One region of the Halomonas sp. N3-2A genome, then DNA from elsewhere that is predicted to be linked to it. Evidence: predicted binding sites of a transcription regulator. Region 1 holds the regulator's gene; each other region holds the start of a gene.
What was found. Region 1 encodes FNR, which switches genes on or off when oxygen is low (the NO sensors DNR and NnrR bind a similar motif). Its sites were predicted from a motif close to TTGATNTANATCAA; they were not measured.
Positions count from the first base shown of each region.

Region 2: the regulator FNR is predicted to act here: its motif matches at 2,631-2,644, upstream of CEK60_RS12690 (xanthine dehydrogenase family protein molybdopterin-binding subunit).
Region 3: the regulator FNR is predicted to act here: its motif matches at 2,522-2,535, upstream of ccoM (cytochrome c oxidase subunit CcoM).

Region 1 covers NZ_CP022286.1:3,241,029-3,247,187, forward strand. Annotated here, with positions in the region: gene ccoS (cbb3-type cytochrome oxidase assembly protein CcoS) at 1-147, shown strand, start outside; gene CEK60_RS15145 (sulfite exporter TauE/SafE family protein) at 144-839, shown strand; gene hemN (oxygen-independent coproporphyrinogen III oxidase) at 968-2,395, shown strand; gene fnr (fumarate/nitrate reduction transcriptional regulator Fnr) at 2,454-3,206, shown strand; gene ttcA (tRNA 2-thiocytidine(32) synthetase TtcA) at 3,193-4,158, opposite strand; gene CEK60_RS15165 (DNA polymerase III subunit epsilon) at 4,225-4,875, opposite strand; gene CEK60_RS15170 (putative nucleotidyltransferase substrate binding domain-containing protein) at 4,881-6,159, opposite strand, start outside.
Region 2 covers NZ_CP022286.1:2,705,422-2,711,580, reverse strand. Annotated here, with positions in the region: gene CEK60_RS12695 (XdhC family protein) at 1-249, opposite strand, end outside; gene CEK60_RS12690 (xanthine dehydrogenase family protein molybdopterin-binding subunit) at 249-2,519, opposite strand; gene CEK60_RS12685 (MarR family winged helix-turn-helix transcriptional regulator) at 2,729-3,211, shown strand; gene CEK60_RS12680 (N-carbamoylsarcosine amidohydrolase) at 3,253-3,897, opposite strand; gene CEK60_RS12675 (maleate cis-trans isomerase family protein) at 3,948-4,709, opposite strand; gene CEK60_RS12670 (alpha/beta fold hydrolase) at 4,725-5,543, opposite strand; gene CEK60_RS12665 (FAD-dependent monooxygenase) at 5,540-6,159, opposite strand, start outside.
Region 3 covers NZ_CP022286.1:1,662,473-1,668,631, reverse strand. Annotated here, with positions in the region: gene CEK60_RS07870 (SEC-C domain-containing protein) at 1-393, shown strand, start outside; gene CEK60_RS07865 (AmpG family muropeptide MFS transporter) at 396-1,766, opposite strand; gene CEK60_RS07860 (FKBP-type peptidyl-prolyl cis-trans isomerase) at 1,885-2,403, shown strand; gene ccoM (cytochrome c oxidase subunit CcoM) at 2,646-2,771, shown strand; gene CEK60_RS07855 (hypothetical protein) at 2,954-3,466, shown strand; gene CEK60_RS07850 (GGDEF domain-containing protein) at 3,574-4,620, shown strand; gene CEK60_RS22100 (hypothetical protein) at 4,898-5,071, shown strand; gene CEK60_RS07840 (PqqD family protein) at 5,120-6,159, shown strand, end outside.

The DNA.
Region 1 (6,159 bases):
GTGAAACACGACCAATTTGACGATTTGGAAGGCCCAGCCCACCGTATTCTATTCGACGATGATGAGAATGACCTGACTCCCGAGCAGCGTGCCGCGCGTAAAAAAAGCGGCTCTTCTTCTCAACATAACCAAGAGCCACCCGCATGAACCCGACGGGACTTGATTTACCGCCCCTGCTGGCCGCGTTTGTCTTTGGCTTAATGGGCGGCGCCCACTGTATCGGCATGTGTGGTGGCATTATGAGCGCGCTGACCTTTGCCGTACCGCCTAGCATGCGACACCCTGCCCGCATGGGTGGACTGCTGATTAGCTATAACGTGGGACGTATTCTCAGCTATATGGTGGCAGGTGCTATTGTTGCTGCACTTGGCACACTTATCTCACTTTCACCGTCTGCACGTATTGCGCTGCAGGCTTTCGCCGCATTGATGCTCATCTTAATGGCGCTTTATATCGCCAACTGGTGGAAAGGGCTGCTGAAAGTAGAAACGGTGGGAAAGCACCTTTGGCGTTATATAGAGCCAGTGGGAAGACGCCTGATGCCTGTCGTGCATCTTCCTCAAGCCTTCGCTCTAGGGACGCTGTGGGGCTGGCTGCCCTGTGGTCTGGTTTACTCCATGCTAGCCTGGAGCTTAGCGATTGCAGACCCACTCGATGGCGCGCTTCTAATGGGTGCTTTTGGCCTGGGTACACTCCCTGCCCTGCTGGCAACAGGACTTGCAGCACAGCAGTTAAGCCATTTAATTCGCCACCCTGCCACTCGCAGCGTCGCCGCACTGTCGATTATCAGTTTCGCCCTTTGGCAACTATGGACGCTTATCTCCCTAACAGCGCATTAGTCAGACCCTCCGATAGCTTGATATAGCTCAACGCATTCCAAGTGACACCAACGTAGCATGCCGAGAGAACACTGAGCGACGGCGCTCAGTCACTCCTTTTGTTTACTTCTCACTTCGGAGCGCTCGCCATGCCTGTTCATGCCACTGCTGCCTTCTCACCTACCAACAAGGAAGTGTCTGGGGCTAATGCCTGGGATGAAGCGCTACTGCGTCGCTATGACAAAAGTGGCCCACGTTACACATCCTACCCAACAGCTCTCGCGTTTCATGATCAGTTCAGCGCCGATGACTTTACTCAGGCGCTAGCGCGCAGTAACGAGAGCCACCGTCCGCTATCCCTGTATGTGCATGTGCCCTTTTGTCGAAAAATTTGCTTCTACTGTGCTTGCAATAAAATCGCAACGAAGAATACCGCCCTTGCAGAACCTTACCTTTCTCGGCTAGATCGGGAAATGGTGCTCACTGCCCGCCATTTAGACACTTCACGCCCGGTGCAACAGTTACACTGGGGCGGTGGTACGCCCACATTTCTAACCTTGGCACAGATGGGGGACCTGATTGACCGCCTAGATGCCCGTTTTGGTTTATCTAGCTCAGCCGATCGCGATTACGCTATTGAAATAGATCCTCGTGAAGCAGACGTATTTACGTTACGCCACCTACAGTCGCTCGGCTTTAATCGGCTAAGCCTTGGCGTACAGGATTTAAACCTGCAGGTACAAAAAGCTATCAACCGCGTACAACCCCGGGTGCTCACCGAAACGTTGATGGAAGAAGCACACCGTCTTGGCTTTCGCTCACTCAATCTTGATTTGATTTATGGGCTACCATTTCAAACCGAAAAAAGCTTTGCCGAGACGCTAAGTCAAGTCATCGAACTCAACCCGGCACGGCTGTCCGTCTTTAATTATGCGCACATGCCCACCCGCTTTGCGCCACAGCGACGCATTAACGAAACCGACCTCCCCAGCGCTGATGAAAAGCTGGCTATTCTGCATACCACCATAGAAATGCTGACTAACGCAGGCTATGTGCATATTGGCATGGATCACTTTGCACGACCTGACGATAGTCTAGCGATTGCACAGCGCAACGGCACACTACAACGCAATTTTCAGGGCTACTCTAGCCATGCACAGTGCGATTTAGTTGGCTTAGGCGTATCCGCTATATCACGGGTTGACGACGTTTACGCACAAAACCCGACCCAGCTTGGCCAATATGAAGCAGCCTTAGATCAAGGTAAGCTGGCAACCGTCAAAGGATTAAGGTTAAATAAGGACGACCTAATACGAAGAGACGTGATTGAACGGCTAATGTGCGACATGCACATTGATCTAGCGGCAGTTGGAAAGCGTTGGCACATCGATGCTAGTGATTATTTTTCCACCGCAATTGAGCAATTGAAGACAGCTGAGCAAGACGGCTTAATCACTCGCCATCGGCAAGTGATTAGCGCCACTCCCACTGGGCGGCTGCTGATTCGCCATTTGGCGATGGCCTTTGATGCTCGCCTAGCTGACCAGCCTACTAAACGCTACTCTAAGATTGTATAAGCTTCTTGAGACGTCTTGCCTCTGGGCCTATGATGGCTAACGAGAAAGGGAGAATGATATGCCACAACCCGCCAGCCAACGACGCTCACTGCTGCAAGAGGCGCGCTGTCAAACCTGTAGCCTAAGCTCGCTGTGTCTGCCGCTTGCCTTAGAGCTTGAGGATATGGGCCAGTTTGATGCCATCATTCGCCGCCGCGCACCGCTCAAAAAAGGCGAGCCCCTGTTTCGCCAGGGCGATCACTTCACCAGTGTGTATGCCGTCCGCTCAGGCAGCCTGAAACAGGTGACCAGCGAAGGGAACGGCAATGATCAGCTAACAAATTTCTACCTTCCCAGCGAACTAGTGGGATTGGACGGAATTGATGAAGAGCACTACCCCGGTAGCGTCATTGCACTGGAAACCACAACAGTATGTGAAATTCCATTTGATCGCTTGGACCTGCTTTCCGAAGAACTGCCCGAACTACGTGGCCAGCTTTATCGGAGCATGAGCAAAGAATTGCGGGATGACCGGCGCATGATGCGCTTGCTATCGCGCAAGACGGCCGATCAGCGACTAGCCAGCTTTTTAGTCACCCTATCAGACCGTTTTCGTCGACGTGGATACTCGCCTTATAGCTTCAGACTCTCCATGTCCCGCGCCGACATCGGCAATTACTTAGGCTTGGCGGTAGAAACGGTCAGCCGTATTCTTAGCCGCTTTCAACAGCAAGAGGTGGTGGCTGTTTCAGGGCGCGAGGTTAATATTTTAGATATGCGGCGCCTCATCACGCTAGCTGAAGAGGAAGAACAGTCGGCTAGTCCACGCTAAGCGCCTGAATACGCCCTTCCATCAACGCCGCTTGTTTGGCTTCAAGGCCAGCAAAGTCAAATAAACCGCGGTCTGCTAGCTGGGAAGGCGCTACATTGGTCACCGCTTTAAACATGCTTTCTAGGCGTCCTGGGTGTTTTTTATCCCACTCAGCCAACATATCTTTGACAACTTGACGCTGGAGATTGGGCTGAGAGCCACATAAGTTGCAGGGGATAATGGGGAATTCCATTAGTCGAGAAAACTCTGCAATATCAGCCTCTTTACAGTAGGCAAGAGGGCGAATAACAATATTCTTGCCATCGTCAGATAACAGCTTGGGAGGCATTGCTTTCAAAGTGCCACCAAAGAACATGTTAAGAAATAACGTTTCTAAAATATCTTCACGATGATGCCCTAGGGCAATTTTCGTTGCCCCAATTTCCTCGGCAAACCCATAGAGCGAGCCACGTCTTAGTCGTGAGCAGAGCGCGCAGGTCGTTTTTCCTTCCGGGGTTTTCTCTTTCACCACTGAGTAGGTGTCACGCTCTAGAATGTGGTATTCAACCCCCACTTTATCTAGGTACTGGGGCAACACATGCTCCGGAAAGCCTGGCTGTTTTTGATCCATATTGACGGCGACCAGAGAGAAATTAACCGGCGCGTTGCGCTGCAGGTTAAGCAGTATCTCCAGCATCGTATAGCTATCTTTGCCGCCAGACAGGCACACCATCACCTTGTCACCCTCACCAATCATTTGATAATCAATGATGGCGTTGCCAACCTCTCGCCGTAAGCGCTTTTGTAGCTTATTAAATTCACGCTTTTGTTTAGCGGCGTGATGCTCGGATGGTGTCTGTGCGCTATTAACAGCAGGGCTGTCAACAGAAACAGTATCAGGCGCTGCGGGGTCAAAATAGTCAGGTTGTAGCATGGTGTAGGCACTGCCGATGGTAGAAGAAGCAGCGGGCATTCTAACAAGACTCACCACGTCCACCCAAGATAAACCCGTGGATTCATCCCGTGAGAGTAGTACCGACTATCCCTGCTGGGCGATCTCGCGCTGCAAACGCAGATATAAAAGCGCGCTTGCGGTTGCATCCCCCAGCACTCCCATCCATTGAAGAGCGGGTATTTGCCAACGAGCGAGCGCTTCGGTTAGGCGGCCGCTCGTCTCACACTGTGGATGTAAGCGACGCAGTTGGCGATAGTGTAGCTTTCCAACATCGACCTGGGCATTGGGCAAACCAAATCCCAACCCGGCTTTAAACAAAAGATTTAGGTGTTCCACCGAGCGCCCTAACTGCCAACCAATTAGCGGCCGATTACCGATGAATTCCGCTAGCGCCCCAAGATGCTCAGCGTTAGGCGCCAGCACCGTATCCGTCGCATACAGCTGATGATGTCGCCGCAGCGCAGGGGCGTTGTTGTTCTGCTCTTCTGCCAGGGTAGCCACCCAGGCTCGGCTGGTCTGCACTCTCCCTGGGCTTAAGACAACAGCAGCGACGCTGACCACCGGCGCTTGGCCTGGGCTAACCTGGCAGGCAAGCGCCACCATTTCTTCCCCCATGTAAGGCTGAAACAGCCATGCGTAGGGGGAGTCTGCCCAGCGTCGACGGTCGCTTTCGCGCTGCATTAATGTACGCAGCGAGCCACTGAGCAGCGACATATGCCGGTCTAACAAGCGCATTCCGCTCACGAATACTCCAAATGATAACGATGGGAGAGCCGCTGCTTAAAATCTTTTACGATATGCAGCGCCTCACGCAACAGGTCACGCTCAAGGGACGAGAGTTCTTGCACCACCACACGGTTACTACGCTGCTGAGTCGACGCTTCCGCTGTCTGTAGCTGCTGTTTTAAACGTAGTTCGGTAAACAGTGCCAGCGCCTCGCCCAGGTCATCCGCAAAACGGCGATCAAGACGACCATCTTCTGCTAAAGCGTCCAGGCGATCTAAGGTGGAAGTAGCATTAATGCGTCGCTCGAGGGCCATTGTGCGCACCCCATGAACAATGGGGAAAATACCGCCTTTTTTAATATCGATCCCATGCTGGGGCTTTTTTAAGGAGCCAAATAGCGTTAGCGGTGTTGAGAAACGCAGTGCAGCGCGAGCAAAGTAGGACAGCAATAGCTCATCCCGTGAGCAGCGTTCAAACAGCTCTGCTCGCACGCTGTCTAGCAATTGCGGATTACCAGCCACACCATGGGCATCCAGCAAAATCGCCAGCTTCATTAGGCTATCGCCATCTCTTGCACTCACCCACTTAGCAATGTTGTTTTTCCATTGCGACACAGTGCCAACCCATTCAGGATTAGACACCATGATATTACCTGGGCAGGGTGGGTAGCCGAGCTGAATCAGCGTTTGGGTAAGCGCATTCATGTCTTCGGCAAGCGAAGGCCATTGGCTGTCATCGGCTAAAATCAAACCATTATCTTGATCTGTTTTAAGAATTTGTTCGCCGCGCCCTTCGCTACCCATCACCATTAGGCAACTTTGGGAGTGATACTGCTCAGGAATAACAAATGACCACGCTTTATTGATAATTCGGCCATTCAACGCGGCCAGTAGGTCCATGGCAAAACGTAGTTTGACCCCTTGCGCCATAAGCGCATTCACCAATTCTGGCGTGCGTTGGCTGGCAGCCGCCAATGCTTCTAAGCTATTCGCCTGCTCCACCTGCAGACTAACGACATAGCTACGGCTCGAAAAATAGCTAAGGACATCCGTTAGCTCCACCACCCCTTTCAGGGCGCCCTGTTCCATCACCACCACCCGCGTTACTTTATGCCGCGTCATCAGCACGAGCGCTTCAAATAAGTACTGATGGGGGGTAACGGTCACCAACGAGAAATGGGCCACATCCTCAACGGGCGCTGTATGCTCAAAGTTGTTCAGCACGACACCATTGAGCAAATCGGTTTTGGTGACAATGCCAAACTCACCCTGGGTTTTGACGAGCAAACTATCT
Region 2 (6,159 bases), 540 kb from region 1:
ACCGCCATAGCGCACCGACTGAACCGGTTCGTTGAACTCTCCCGTTTGAAGCCTGGTGATAAAGTCCTCTTCGACACAGCCGCCCGACAGTGACCCCAGATAGTCGCCTGTCGAACATGCTACTAGCATGGCACCCGGCTCCCGGGGTGCCGAGCCAAAGGTTTTTAGCACCGTACACAACCAAATAGTCAGCCCCTGGTTGGCCCATTTCAATGCGCGTTCGATAACCTGTAGATCAAGGTGTTGCATTAACTAGCCGCCTCCATGGGGAGTTGAAGAGAGGCCTTCAGTGAGTCGCGAATGGTGTCAGGGGTAAAAGGAGGATGGGTAAAGCGCACCCCCGTGGCATCAAAAAGCGCGTTGGCAATCGCAGGAGCGCCGGGCAGTGAGGCGGACTCGCCTACGCCGAGTGGCGGCAGTTCTGGACGATCAAGCAGCATGACGTTGATGGGGGGGAGCTCCGAGAAACGCAGAATAGGGTAGCCGCCCCACTCTTTGCTGGTCGGTAAACCATCCTCAAAGGTCACCCGCTCCTTTAACGTGCGGCTGAGCATTTGGATCACATTGCCATGCACCTGATGGCGAACGCCTGCGGGGTTCACCATTAAGCCCGCATCCTGACCTACATATAAATTCTCGACGACAATCCGTCCACTCTTCACATTGACTTTAAGCTCAATTACCCAGGCGGCGAGCGCGGCGCCAAAGCCGGGGAATTTGCTATGCACGTACTGGGCGTAAGCGAAGCCTCGGCCGTAGCGCCACTCACCCTCGCTTCTTGGGTTGATGTTAGCGACGCAGGGCTTCCAGTTCGCACGTTCGGCTAACGCTTCGACAAGTTCGCAAGCGCGATTATCGGCTAAATAGCGCAACCGGTAGGTGACTGGATCTTCATTTGCTAAATAGGCAAGCTCATCAATATAGCTTTCGTGGGCGAAGGTGCTGGGCAATGCTGAGACGCCACGTAGCCAGGAGGCGCGCACCAGAGTCGGGACGTCGTCGCAGACTATTTGGCGATGAGGGTAGCGGTAGGGTGGCACCGACGTTCTATCTCCCATCTCAAAGGGGATATCAATAGGCGAGGCAGCACCGGTTAGCAGTAGTGCCAGGGTGGGCGCACTGTTAGAGGGGTAGCGCGTATTAAAGCGATAGCCTGCCGGGCTGCCATCTGCATTTAAACCGCCCTGGATCGCCATATACTGAGCAGCTCCTTTAGGCTCCCAGGTGTGTTCCTGCTCACGGGTGAGTTGCACACGGACGGGGCGGCCAACCGCCTGAGAGAGTAGTACAGCATCCGCGCCAACATCGTCGGCGCAATTGCGGCCATAGCAGCCCGAGGTTTCCATGCGGGTAATGGTGATAACGCCTTCGTCTAAACCGGTAAGGCGGGCGAGATCGGCGCGCAGGCTGTGTGGATTTTGGGTGCCCGACCATACGTGCAGGCCATCTTCATTGGCATCGGCGACGGAGCACGAAGGGCCAATGGAGCCGTGCAGCTGGAAAGGCCACACATAGTGACGATTGAGCGAATGCTGTGCGGAGGCCAGCGCGTTGTCGAGATCACCCTCATCGAGGAGTATGCGCTGCTTGCTGGGTAAGTCGAGCAGTGCTTGCTCTATGTTGTCCAACTGAGGCAAGCCTTCGGTGGGTCGCCACTGGATCTTTAGCTGTTTGGCTGCGGCAGCAGCCTGTTCTTCACGTTCGGCCACCACACCAACAAAGTCACCGACCACCACGACGCTTACCACGCCTGGCAAATGTGCCACAGAGCTTTCATCAACCGCGATTAAACTGTTGCCAATAAAGTCGCCGTTATCATGGCCTACATAAGGCGGGCGAATCACTCGCCCATGCAGCATATCGGGCAGGCGCAGGTCGTGGATAAAGGTCAATTGCCCGGTGGCCTTGGCGGGTATATCCACGCGGGAGGTCGATTGGCCGACCAGGGTATAGTGGCTGGCCGGCTTAAGCGGCACCTCATCGGCAAGCTTTAATGCATGACGGGTCCCCCGCAGCAACTCTCCAAAGCTCACGGATGAGTGGTTATCATCACTGGGCATAATAGCGCCGTTTTGGCAGCTAAGTAGTGAGCGCTCAGTGTCAAAGTGCTTTGCTGCCAGTGTCAATAGGTACTCCCGCGCTTGAGCCGCCGCGCGGCGTAGAGGTTCGGCAGTGATTTGAATCGACGCACTAGCAATGGTGGGGCCTTGGTTGGGGGCTTCAACAGAGTTGCCCAGCACCACGGTAACGCTGTCGAACGCGACGCTAAGCTCTTCCGCAACAATTTGAGCGAGCGCCGTGCGTATACCGGTGCCCAAGTCTACGTGGCCGTTGAAAGCCACGATGTGGCTATCGCTCAGCACGGCAATAAATATCTCAGGCTCATGGGGAGTGAAGTTTGAGTGTGTACCTGGCTGTCCGGGCGCGGGCTTAGGGGGTGTAACCGGGTCGCGATAGATCACCAGAACATCAGATCCATACAGCAGTGACTCTCTTGTATAGTCTGATTTATCGGCCATGCTTGCCTCCCACGCTAGCGTTTTAAGTAATCAGTGCAGATGAATTTGAGGTGATCAACGAGCAATAACTAAGGTAAAATTGTAGCGTGTACGCCATAAAAGCATGGTGAATTGATCCAGCGCAAGCCGTATTTAATACGTTGATGCATCATTTTGTTAACCAGTGCCATACTCGATACACGTCGTCGCTAATAGATTAAGGAGATGGAATGACAACGGATAGTGCGCTCAAACACTCGTCTTCCGGCGAGCACCCCACGCCTTCAGAGCAGGGGTATGATTTTTCTGAGCAAGTAGGCCATCTACTGCGTAAAGCCTACCAGCGGCATACGGCTATTTTTCAGCGCTACAGCAGTGATAAACAGCTTACGGCCATTCAGTTTGTCACGCTGTGTACGGTGATGGAGCGAGGCCCCAGCTCGTTAACCGACATCGTTAACGCCACGGCGATTGATCCAGCCACCATCCGTGGCGTCATTAAACGCCTTAAAGCACGTGAGTGGATCTCGCTCACCACCGACCCCAATGATCAACGCAAAGTCATGGTAGTGATCACCGAGCCTGGGGAGACATTAGTCGAGGGCATGGTGCCCAGTGCCAAGCAAATTAGCGATCAGACCATGAAAAATCTCAACCCGGCAGAGCGGGTTGCCTTAATGCATCTGCTGGAAAAAATGAACGCGGACGGATGACACAACAGAGGTGCCCGCTTCACTTGCGTTTTCGGGCACTCCTAACGCTTCATTAAGTAACCCAGTGTTTCATCCAGTCTAATTACATCCCCATATTTGCTATCGATATCAAACAGGTTGGCTTCATGGGGCGCGGGGTGGCGATCGCCCACGCAATCACGTACCACCATCACCCGAAAGCCGTGCTGTACGCCGTCAACGGCGGTGGCGCGAATGCAGCCGCTGGTGGAGCAGCCGGTAATGATCAGCGTATCGATACCCATGGCGACCAGCGTGGAGGCAAGCGAAGTACCAAAGAAGGCGCTGGCGTACTGCTTGGTCATTATCAGCTCATCTTGATGGGGGGCCACCTCGGGGCAGAACTCGGCGTAAGGGTTGCCCGCCACCATCGCCCGCATTACCGGCGACTTCTTGACCCAAGTGCCACCATCGATTTGATCCGGGGCGTGATAAAGGATGTTGGTGTGGATGATTGGCGTGCCAGTGCGCCGTGCGGTATTGAGTAGCGGTGGCATATTGGCCACCGCATCCACCACGCCCTGGGCAAATAGCGGCGAGCCTGGCGTGGTGTAGCCTTGCATAAAATCAACCACCAGCAGTGCGGGCCTTTTGCCAAAGCCAATGCGTCCATCCCACACGCCCTTGTAGTTGTCCGAGGCCGTATTATCAGTATTGTGCTGCGACATGGTCGTCTCCTTAATCAGCACTCTAGATCGTTAATCAGCACCTGATCTCGTTAGTAAGCCCCTGACAAGAGAGCACCCGCGCCCGGTACGATGGGTTCCAGGTCGAGTGCCTTGAGCATGGCGTAGGTGGTCGCGATAGCTGCGGTCACCACTGGCTTACCGGTCAGGGCTTCAACCTTGGCGACGGCCGGTAGCGATGGCATTTGTACACAGGCCGACAAGACGATCGCATCCACGTTACTTAAATCGAGGCTGGCGACGATTTCGGGGAGATTGGCGGGGTCGTGGCGAGCGACATCCAGGTTGTTGGGTATCTCAAGCGCCCGATAGTCGAGCACCTCAATGCCTTCCTGACGGATGTAGTCGACCACCATTTCGGTCAGCGGCTTCATGTAAGGCGCCACTACCACCACACGTTTGGCTTTCATCACACCCAGGGCATCAACCAGCGCACCGGCGCTGGTGACCACCGGCGTGTCGCAGCCATTCTCTTCGGTGCGGCTGCGCAAACGCTTTTGCGACGCTCGGTGGTAGCCGGGCCCCATCGCCATAATGGCAACCAGGCAGGCATACCCCATCACATCCACTGCTGCATCGGAGAGTTCCAAGGCACAGCGGTCAGACTCCGCATCCATCGCGGCCAGCTCGTCCTTACTAACGGTTTTCATGCGCATGCGGCTGGAGTGAAAAGTGAAGCGTTCTGGACGAATCAACTGGCGTGCAGCGAGCATGGCAGGTATCTCCGTCTCCATGGTGATATTGGAGCTGGGGACGATCTGGCCGATACGGTAGGTCTTGGTGCTCTGAGTCATGATTATTGGCCTTGGTTAGAGTTGTGTGCCCAGGAAGTCTTCAAAGGCGGCAAAAAAACCGTCGAAGTCATCCCAGGGAATCATGTGACCCGCTTGTTGCGCGGTAGAAACGCGAATCGTCGGTAGCAGGGCGCGTATTTCGGTGCGGTCTTCATCCTGGATAACCCCGCCCTTGCCTGCACACATCAGCAGCGTGGGCACTTTTATAGCTGGGAAGTCCTGGTGGATATCGACGCTGTGGAACTCTTCAAACGCCTGAACAATGGCGGGCTCAAAGCAAGTGTGTAACCACTCGGCGCGTAACCGCAGCTGCTCGTCGCTCCAGGTGGGGCAGTAGTGGCGCATGGTTTCGATGTCTGCGCCCCGGGTGCAGTCGCGAATCGAGTCTACATACCAGGGCAGCTTGCTGGGGTACTCACGGCGCCCTGGCCCTGAAACCGGTGGGTCGATAAGTACCAGTTTGTCGATGCCCTTGGCGCCGCGATTCATGGCGCGCAGAGCAAAGCGCGCCCCCATGGAGTGGCCCGCCAGAATGACGTTGCTTAAGCCGAGCGCATCGATAAAGGCGATCACATCGTTGGCACAGGTGTCGGTGTCATAAGCAAGTTCAGGCCCGGTGGACGACAAGCCACGCCCACGGACATCCAGTACATAAGTGTCGAAGTGCTGGCCCAGGCGCTCGGCCACAAAGCCCCAGGTGATCGCCGGGCTGGTGATGCCGGGTATTAGCACCAGCGGCTGGCGCGCTGTCTCGGCGCTGTCACCAAAGCGCAGGTAGTGCTGACGAATGCCATTGGCGTGTACGTTGGCGCCATAGAGATAGGTGCTGCTCATGCCGGGCTCCCTTGACTGGTGGGTTGCTTCAGCGGTACTTCAAAGGGGTCATAGGCGAATACCCATGCTGGGTCTTCGTCTTCCCGTAACCAAGTATTGTCGTGGGAAACCTGCTGAACCCGCGAAGCGCGTTCAAAACGGTTGGTGCGGTAAAGTTCGAAAGCCTGTTGGTAGTTTTCGGCGCCCACTTCTTCCAGGCAGCGTACCAGCATGGCGGCGTCCTCAATGGCCATGGCCGCGCCCTGGGCCATATGAGGCTTCATCGGATGGCAGGCATCGCCCAGCAACACCAGTCGATTTTCATGCCACAGTGGCAGCGGGTTGCGCTCCAGCAAGGGCCATTTGGTAACGGTTTCAGTGCAGTCAATCAGTGCTTGTACGGTGGGATGGTAACCCTCGAATGCTTTGCGCATCTCTTCCCGGGAGCTGTCGACGAAGGAAGTGCCGTGGTTCCAATCGGGTTCAGGCACGCCAGTCACGTAGTAATACTCCTTCTCGTCGCCGGTCACGAAGTAGACCATCATGTGGCGGTCTTCCGACCACCACTTCACGCAGGCTTCGAAATCCAGGTCGTATGCCTTGAGTTTTTCGGCAGAGATAATGGCTCGGTGAGCAA
Region 3 (6,159 bases), 1.6 Mb from region 1:
CTAGCCATAGACCAGGAAGATAGTCTTGGCTTAAGAGAGTTAGTACTTGATCAATTGCTGCGTGATGACCGCAATGAAGAAGCGCTAGCGCTCACTGATGAGCCCCAAAAAGATGATGGCTCTTTAGAGTTGGGGTTATTAATGGGCCGTACACTGGCGCTGTATCGATTGGAAAAGCACGATGCCGCTGAAGCAGCGCTGGCAGATGTGGTCGCTCATAATCGTCATGCGATAGAGCTGTTATGTGCCGAGAACCCGCGGCCTTCAATGCCTCACGCGGATGGTCAGGTCGATCCCGGCTCCCGTGCGGAAGCGTGGCAGTATCGTACATTGATGCGTGACCAGTGGCGCACCACGCCAGGCGCGCTGGCGTGGTTGGCGGATCACCGCTAGCTTTATTTTGCCTCTGCGATCACTGGGGTAGGCACCAACTGCTTATCCCGGCTGATCCAGATGGCTAGCAGAATGGCGGGTAAACCGAGCAGAGTGGCCACTATGAAGAAAGTGGCGTATCCCTGAGCCGTAACAACCAGCCCGCCAAAACCGCTCAGAAACTTCCCTGGTAACGTCATTAGCGACGAAAACAGTGCGTATTGGGTGGCGGTATAAGCCCGCGACGTTAAGCTGGAAAGAAACGCAATAAAGACAGCGCTGGCTAAGCCATTGGCAAGATTATCGCCAATAATGGTGACGACCAGCATGGGGAGTTGGTTACCTATCAACGCTAACGCGGCAAACAGCAGGTTGGTCACCATGACAAAGCCTGCGCCAATGATCAGCAGTGGCCCAATGCCGTAGCGAGCAACCAGCAAGCCGCCAAGAATGCCCCCCGTTATACTCATGGCAATACCAAAAATATTGGTGACGTTGGCGATGGTGGCCAGTGAAAAGCCTAAATCGATATACAGCGGATTTGCCATAGAGGCCATGGCAAGGTCGCTAATTCGGAACACCGCGATAAACACTAAAATGCCCAACGCCTTCACCCCATAGCGGCGGAAGAAGTCGGTAAAAGGGCACACAATGGCACCAATCACCCAAGCACCTAGACGTCGCAAAGCTTTCGGTTGTCCACGGCTGGCACGAATGAAGGCGCGTACCTTGGGTTCGTGAATGAGCTGAACCGTCAACGATGCGCGCTTTGGTTCAGGTCGAATCAGCACGGTGAGCACGCCAATGCCCACAAGCGCGGCCATGCAGAGGTACGCTGCGTTCCAGGAAATCGCTGAGGCCACATACAGCGCCCCGGCACCTGCCGCTAACAGCCCACCGCGGTAACCGATAATGTAAGTAGAGGCCATCGCTGCTTGTACATCGTCATCCGCGGATTCGATGCGATACGCGTCAATGGCGATATCCTGGGTGGCCGAGCCAAAGGCTATCAACAGCGCAAAGGCTGCTACCCAGCCTAAGTTGCCTACGGGACTGACTCCCGCTAAGCCAATTAGCCCTGCCGCAATCATCCCCTGGGCAAGCAGCATCCAGCCACGCCGCTGGCCAAGCATGCGGGTTAAGATCGGCAGGGCAAGTCGGTCAACGATAGGTGCCCAAAAAAACTTGATTGAGTAGAGCATGCCAATCCAGGCGAAGAAGCCAATGGCGGCCACTTCAACGCCGTCACTGCGTAGCCATGCAGAGAGAGTCGAAAACACCAGCAAAAAAGGTAAGCCTGCTGAAAAACCTAGAAACAGCATGGTGATAACAGGTGCACGACAGTAAATACCTAACGCATCCAGCCAGCTGCGCTGGGGAGTAGGGGTGGGCATGTTGGTTAACACTCCAGGAAAGAAAACGTCTGCATCGAGGCCCGCTAAAAACCGCTCAGTGGTAGACTAGGCCTGATATCCATGACAAAGCCGATAGCTTACCGGAGAGGAGTTTTCAATGTCGATTACAGCCCATCAAGTAGTCACTTTACACTACGTGTTAAGCGATGTGCTTAGCGATGGCAGTACCCGCGTGCTAGATGACTCCAACGCACGTGATAAGCCCTTAGAGTACCTCCATGGACACGATAATATTTTGCCCGGTTTAGAGAGTGCTCTGGAAGATAAAGCCGCTGGAGATGAGCTGCGTGTCACGCTTGCGCCTGCTGATGCCTACGGCATCCGTAATGAAGACTTGGTGCAACAGGTGAGTCGTGGGTCGTTTGGCAGCGCAGCGCTTGAACCCGGTAGCCGTTTCCAAACAGAAGGTGAAGCAGGCCCGCAAATTGTCACGGTGGTTAGTGTTGATGGGGACATGGTAACGGTCGATACAAATCATCCGCTGGCAGGCCATACGCTTCGCTATCAAGTCAACGTGCTGGATGTGCGTGATGCAACCCGTGCAGAGCTGGCGAAAGGCCACCCTCTACCGCCGGGAACCGAACACAGCAAAGTAGAAGATCGAAAAGTGCTTTAGCTGCAAGTTTTAGGGGCTTTAAGTTTTACAGACTTTAAGTTTCATAGGCCTTAAATCTTCGGCGTGCTCAAAATTGACAGTGTATTTTAAAGCTGCAGCGTATTTTGAGTGTTAAAAACTGACCCATATCAAGTTCCTGATGGGCCGCAAATAACCCCGCTGAAAAGCTTGACCCAGGTCAGCTTCCTGCCGCGATTAACGCACTAGGATGGTGTCATACATCACGGCAGGAGGGGATCACCATGTATTGGGATGATGCTGTTATTTTCGGTCTAGTTACTGTCGCGTTAATGATTGCTTTTATGGTTGGTTGGGTAGGTTTTATTGTACGCGACCACCTCCGTAAGGATGAACGTAAAAAGCATTAACGCCGTTGTGGTGACCGTCGTCAGGGGAGGGAGCTTGCTTTTAACAGCGAGCTTCCTGTTGCCGGCCCAGCTGGGTCGGCTTTTTTATTAATTAAAACTATGTTTTCGAGTATTCGCATTAATCGTCTGGTAAAGTACCTAGTTGTACAATAAGGCATTGTACCGCAAGGAAGCCATTTGCCATGAATGCTGCTAATTCAATCGTTGCCATACGCTGTTGCGCTCATCATTATCCCAAAGCTAGTGTTGCCTGTATTCTTCTATTACTTAGCTGGCTATCAGTGCCGGTCTATGCTCAAGCATTAAGCGTCATTAATGGTGAAAAAACCACAGCACTCTCTCTTAATGAGTTGCGCCAACAATCTACGATTACCTCGCCAGTATTTGATCCTTTTCAAGGCCGAGAGCTAGAGATGCATGGGCTTGAATTCCGTCGCTTTCTCATTAATCAGTTTGGCGAAGTTCCTCCCGCATTGCACTTTACGACATGGGATGATTACGAAGTGACGTTAGATGGCTGGGATGATCCTAAGTGGTTAATGGTCACGGCAGAGAGTGGAGAGCCACTTACATTGCGTTCGCGGGGGCCATTGCGGCTGGTTGATCTGGCTTATAATGATCAGCGTGATATCAAGAGCCTGCGTGAGTTCAACGACTGGATATGGATGATTCGAAGTATTGAGGCCCGTTGGTGATCATTGAGCCGCCGCCTTCTCCACCTGCCGTACCACTGCCACCCCCCGTTCCTTTCGCTAGGAAGCGCCGCTATGTAACGTGGTTATCATTGAGCCTCATGAGTTTTATGGCATTGATGGTAGTTATTGTTTATGAGGCGCGCTGGGTATATCCCGAAATACAGGCTTACTTCAGCCAGACAGGCAATTTGACAGGGCAGCAATTGGCTACCAGGTCTCGGGCATATTTACAGCTCGCCCAACAACATTTGTTAAGCGAACAGCCCTTTGACGATGAACAGCGACAAACGGTTAGGCTTAATCTCGATCTTGCCTATGGGCTAATTGATGTCGAGGTATATCGTCAAAGGTACAGCTGTACCCAGCCGAGTTTACAAACCCTCAATTTACTAACAGAGCGCCTTACAGAAACTACCGTGACACCGTTTGATGCTGCAGCTGAACTGTTGGGCCCAATTGATTGTTTAACGAACATTGAGATGAATCAGCTCGACCTGCGTGGTATGGCAATTAATGAGTTTTCCGAAAGCACCCGACGGTATAATCAGATTCTCACCTATTCGAGCATGGTGATTTTTGCACTAGGGCTGCTGTTTTGGGTAATGCATGAGCGTCAGTTACGGCGTACAGAGCGTGCGACTAAGCAAACCATAGCCTGGATGCAGCATGCGATGCGTGATCCGCTGACGGGGATAGGTAACCGCAGTGCGCTGCATCAGGATGTCGCTACCAAAGAAGGGGCTGCGCTTGCTTTGATCTTGGTCGATATCGACTTCTTTAAGCAGTACAACGATTCATTGGGGCATCCTGAGGGGGATCAACTGTTACGGCGCTTAGCCAGTCTGCTGAAATATGTACTGGGAGCAGAGGCAAAACTATACCGATTAGGGGGAGATGAGTTTGCCGCAGTATTGCCTTGTGATGATGATGCGTTATTGATTGGCTACTGTGATCAATTAACGTCTGTTTTAGAGCAGGCTGATTTCAAACACCCCGCGCATCCGCACAATGAAAGGGTCACCTTGAGTATTGGGGCAGTCTGCTTTACCGCAGGGGATGCGACCTTTCCAAGTGCCTATAAAGCTGCTGATAAGGCGCTTTACCGAGTAAAGAGCGCAGGCCGTAATGGTTGGCAAATTACTGCAGCTGCATAATGTTTCCACAAAACGCTGAGTGTAGTTAAAAAAAGTAAACAATGGGAAAGTGACGCTCAGCCAGTGGTTTGCTGTGTGCTTCGAGGCTAGGATTGTTTTTAAAACAGTGTTTCATAACCTTTCTAGCGATTAATCCGGAGTGCTGATATGAGCAATGAAGCCGATTTCCTGCTGAATAAACGGCGTTCACGACGTCAAGTGCTAGCAAGTTTAGGGCTTGGTGCCGCTGCACTTTACGTGGCCCCTACGCTGTTTTCCATGGGGCAAGCTGAAGCGCGTGAACATCACCATTCCCGTTCACGTTACTCGCGGCCCAGCTATTCGAGGCCCCGTTATTCAAGACATAGCTATTCAAGACCCCATTATTCTAAACCCAGGCATTCACGTCCCCATCATTCACGTCCTTACTACGCTCGCCCACAGCGCTCCCGTTGGGATGGAGACGCTGTAATTGAGATTCGCATAAGCCGCTTATTACCTCGCTGGTAAGGGGGGGGCCGTGTCTACCACTTCGATTGCTGTCGATTATGCGTTGGAAAATGTTGGCCCTTGCATACGCTTGATTGATGCAGAGCGGCTACTGCCAGTGATTCATCAAGCCATGCCAGGCTGGCGGCTAACGCCCTGTGAGGCTCAACAGCACGCACCCTCTATTTGTGTTTGGCGTCATCCTAATGGTTACTGGCAGGAAGCGCCGGCCCTGCCGGGAGGCATGTTATTAGATACACCGGCAGGAACCGCATGCAGCGTGATTGCTGATTTAGCGGGTGCTTATCTTCGACATCATCCTGAGTATATTGGGCTTCACTGTGGGGCGGTAGAGGTTAATCAACAGCTAGTAATATTTCCGGATAGTCATCGAGCTGGTAAAAGCACGCTCACGGCGGCGTTCGCCGCGGCGGGTTATAGGGTGTTTGGCGATGATGTGCTGGCACTCACTAGCTGTGGTGAAGGGATAGCGCTGGGCGTTGCACCTAGACTGCGCTTGCCGTTGCCAGAAACCCTTGCGCCGGAGTTTCATCAGTTTGTTGCCAACCACCTAGGGCCTCATGATGATCGCTATGGCTATCTGGCGTTAAATGAGCAGCAGTTGGCATCGCATGGGATGCGTTGTCCGCTAGGCGCCGTACTGCTTATTGAGCGCGATGAATCGCTCAGTGAGCCACAGCTGGTTCGTCTGCAGCCGGGAGATGGGTTATGGCAGTTGTTGCAGCAGAATTTCGCCGAGCATGAGTCGGATCAAACGTTGATTGAGCGCTTTTTGCCACTCTTAAAAGATTTACCGTGTTTTTTAATGCGTTACCGAGATGCTTACGAAGCGGCAACGTGGCTGGCAACTGAGATAGATAGTGATGGGTTTCTTGACGGTGCTGTAGCGACGAGTCCGTGTCGTCGTCAAACTGAGTCGGAGGCGTTCAAACAGCGCCAGGTGCTGGCAGCAAACGACACGCGCAGGTGGCAAATCAGCCCGGTGGCTCACGAGTTTCCATTGGGTGAAGAGCTGTTCGTCATTGCGAAAGAGGGCGGCGAAATCCATCG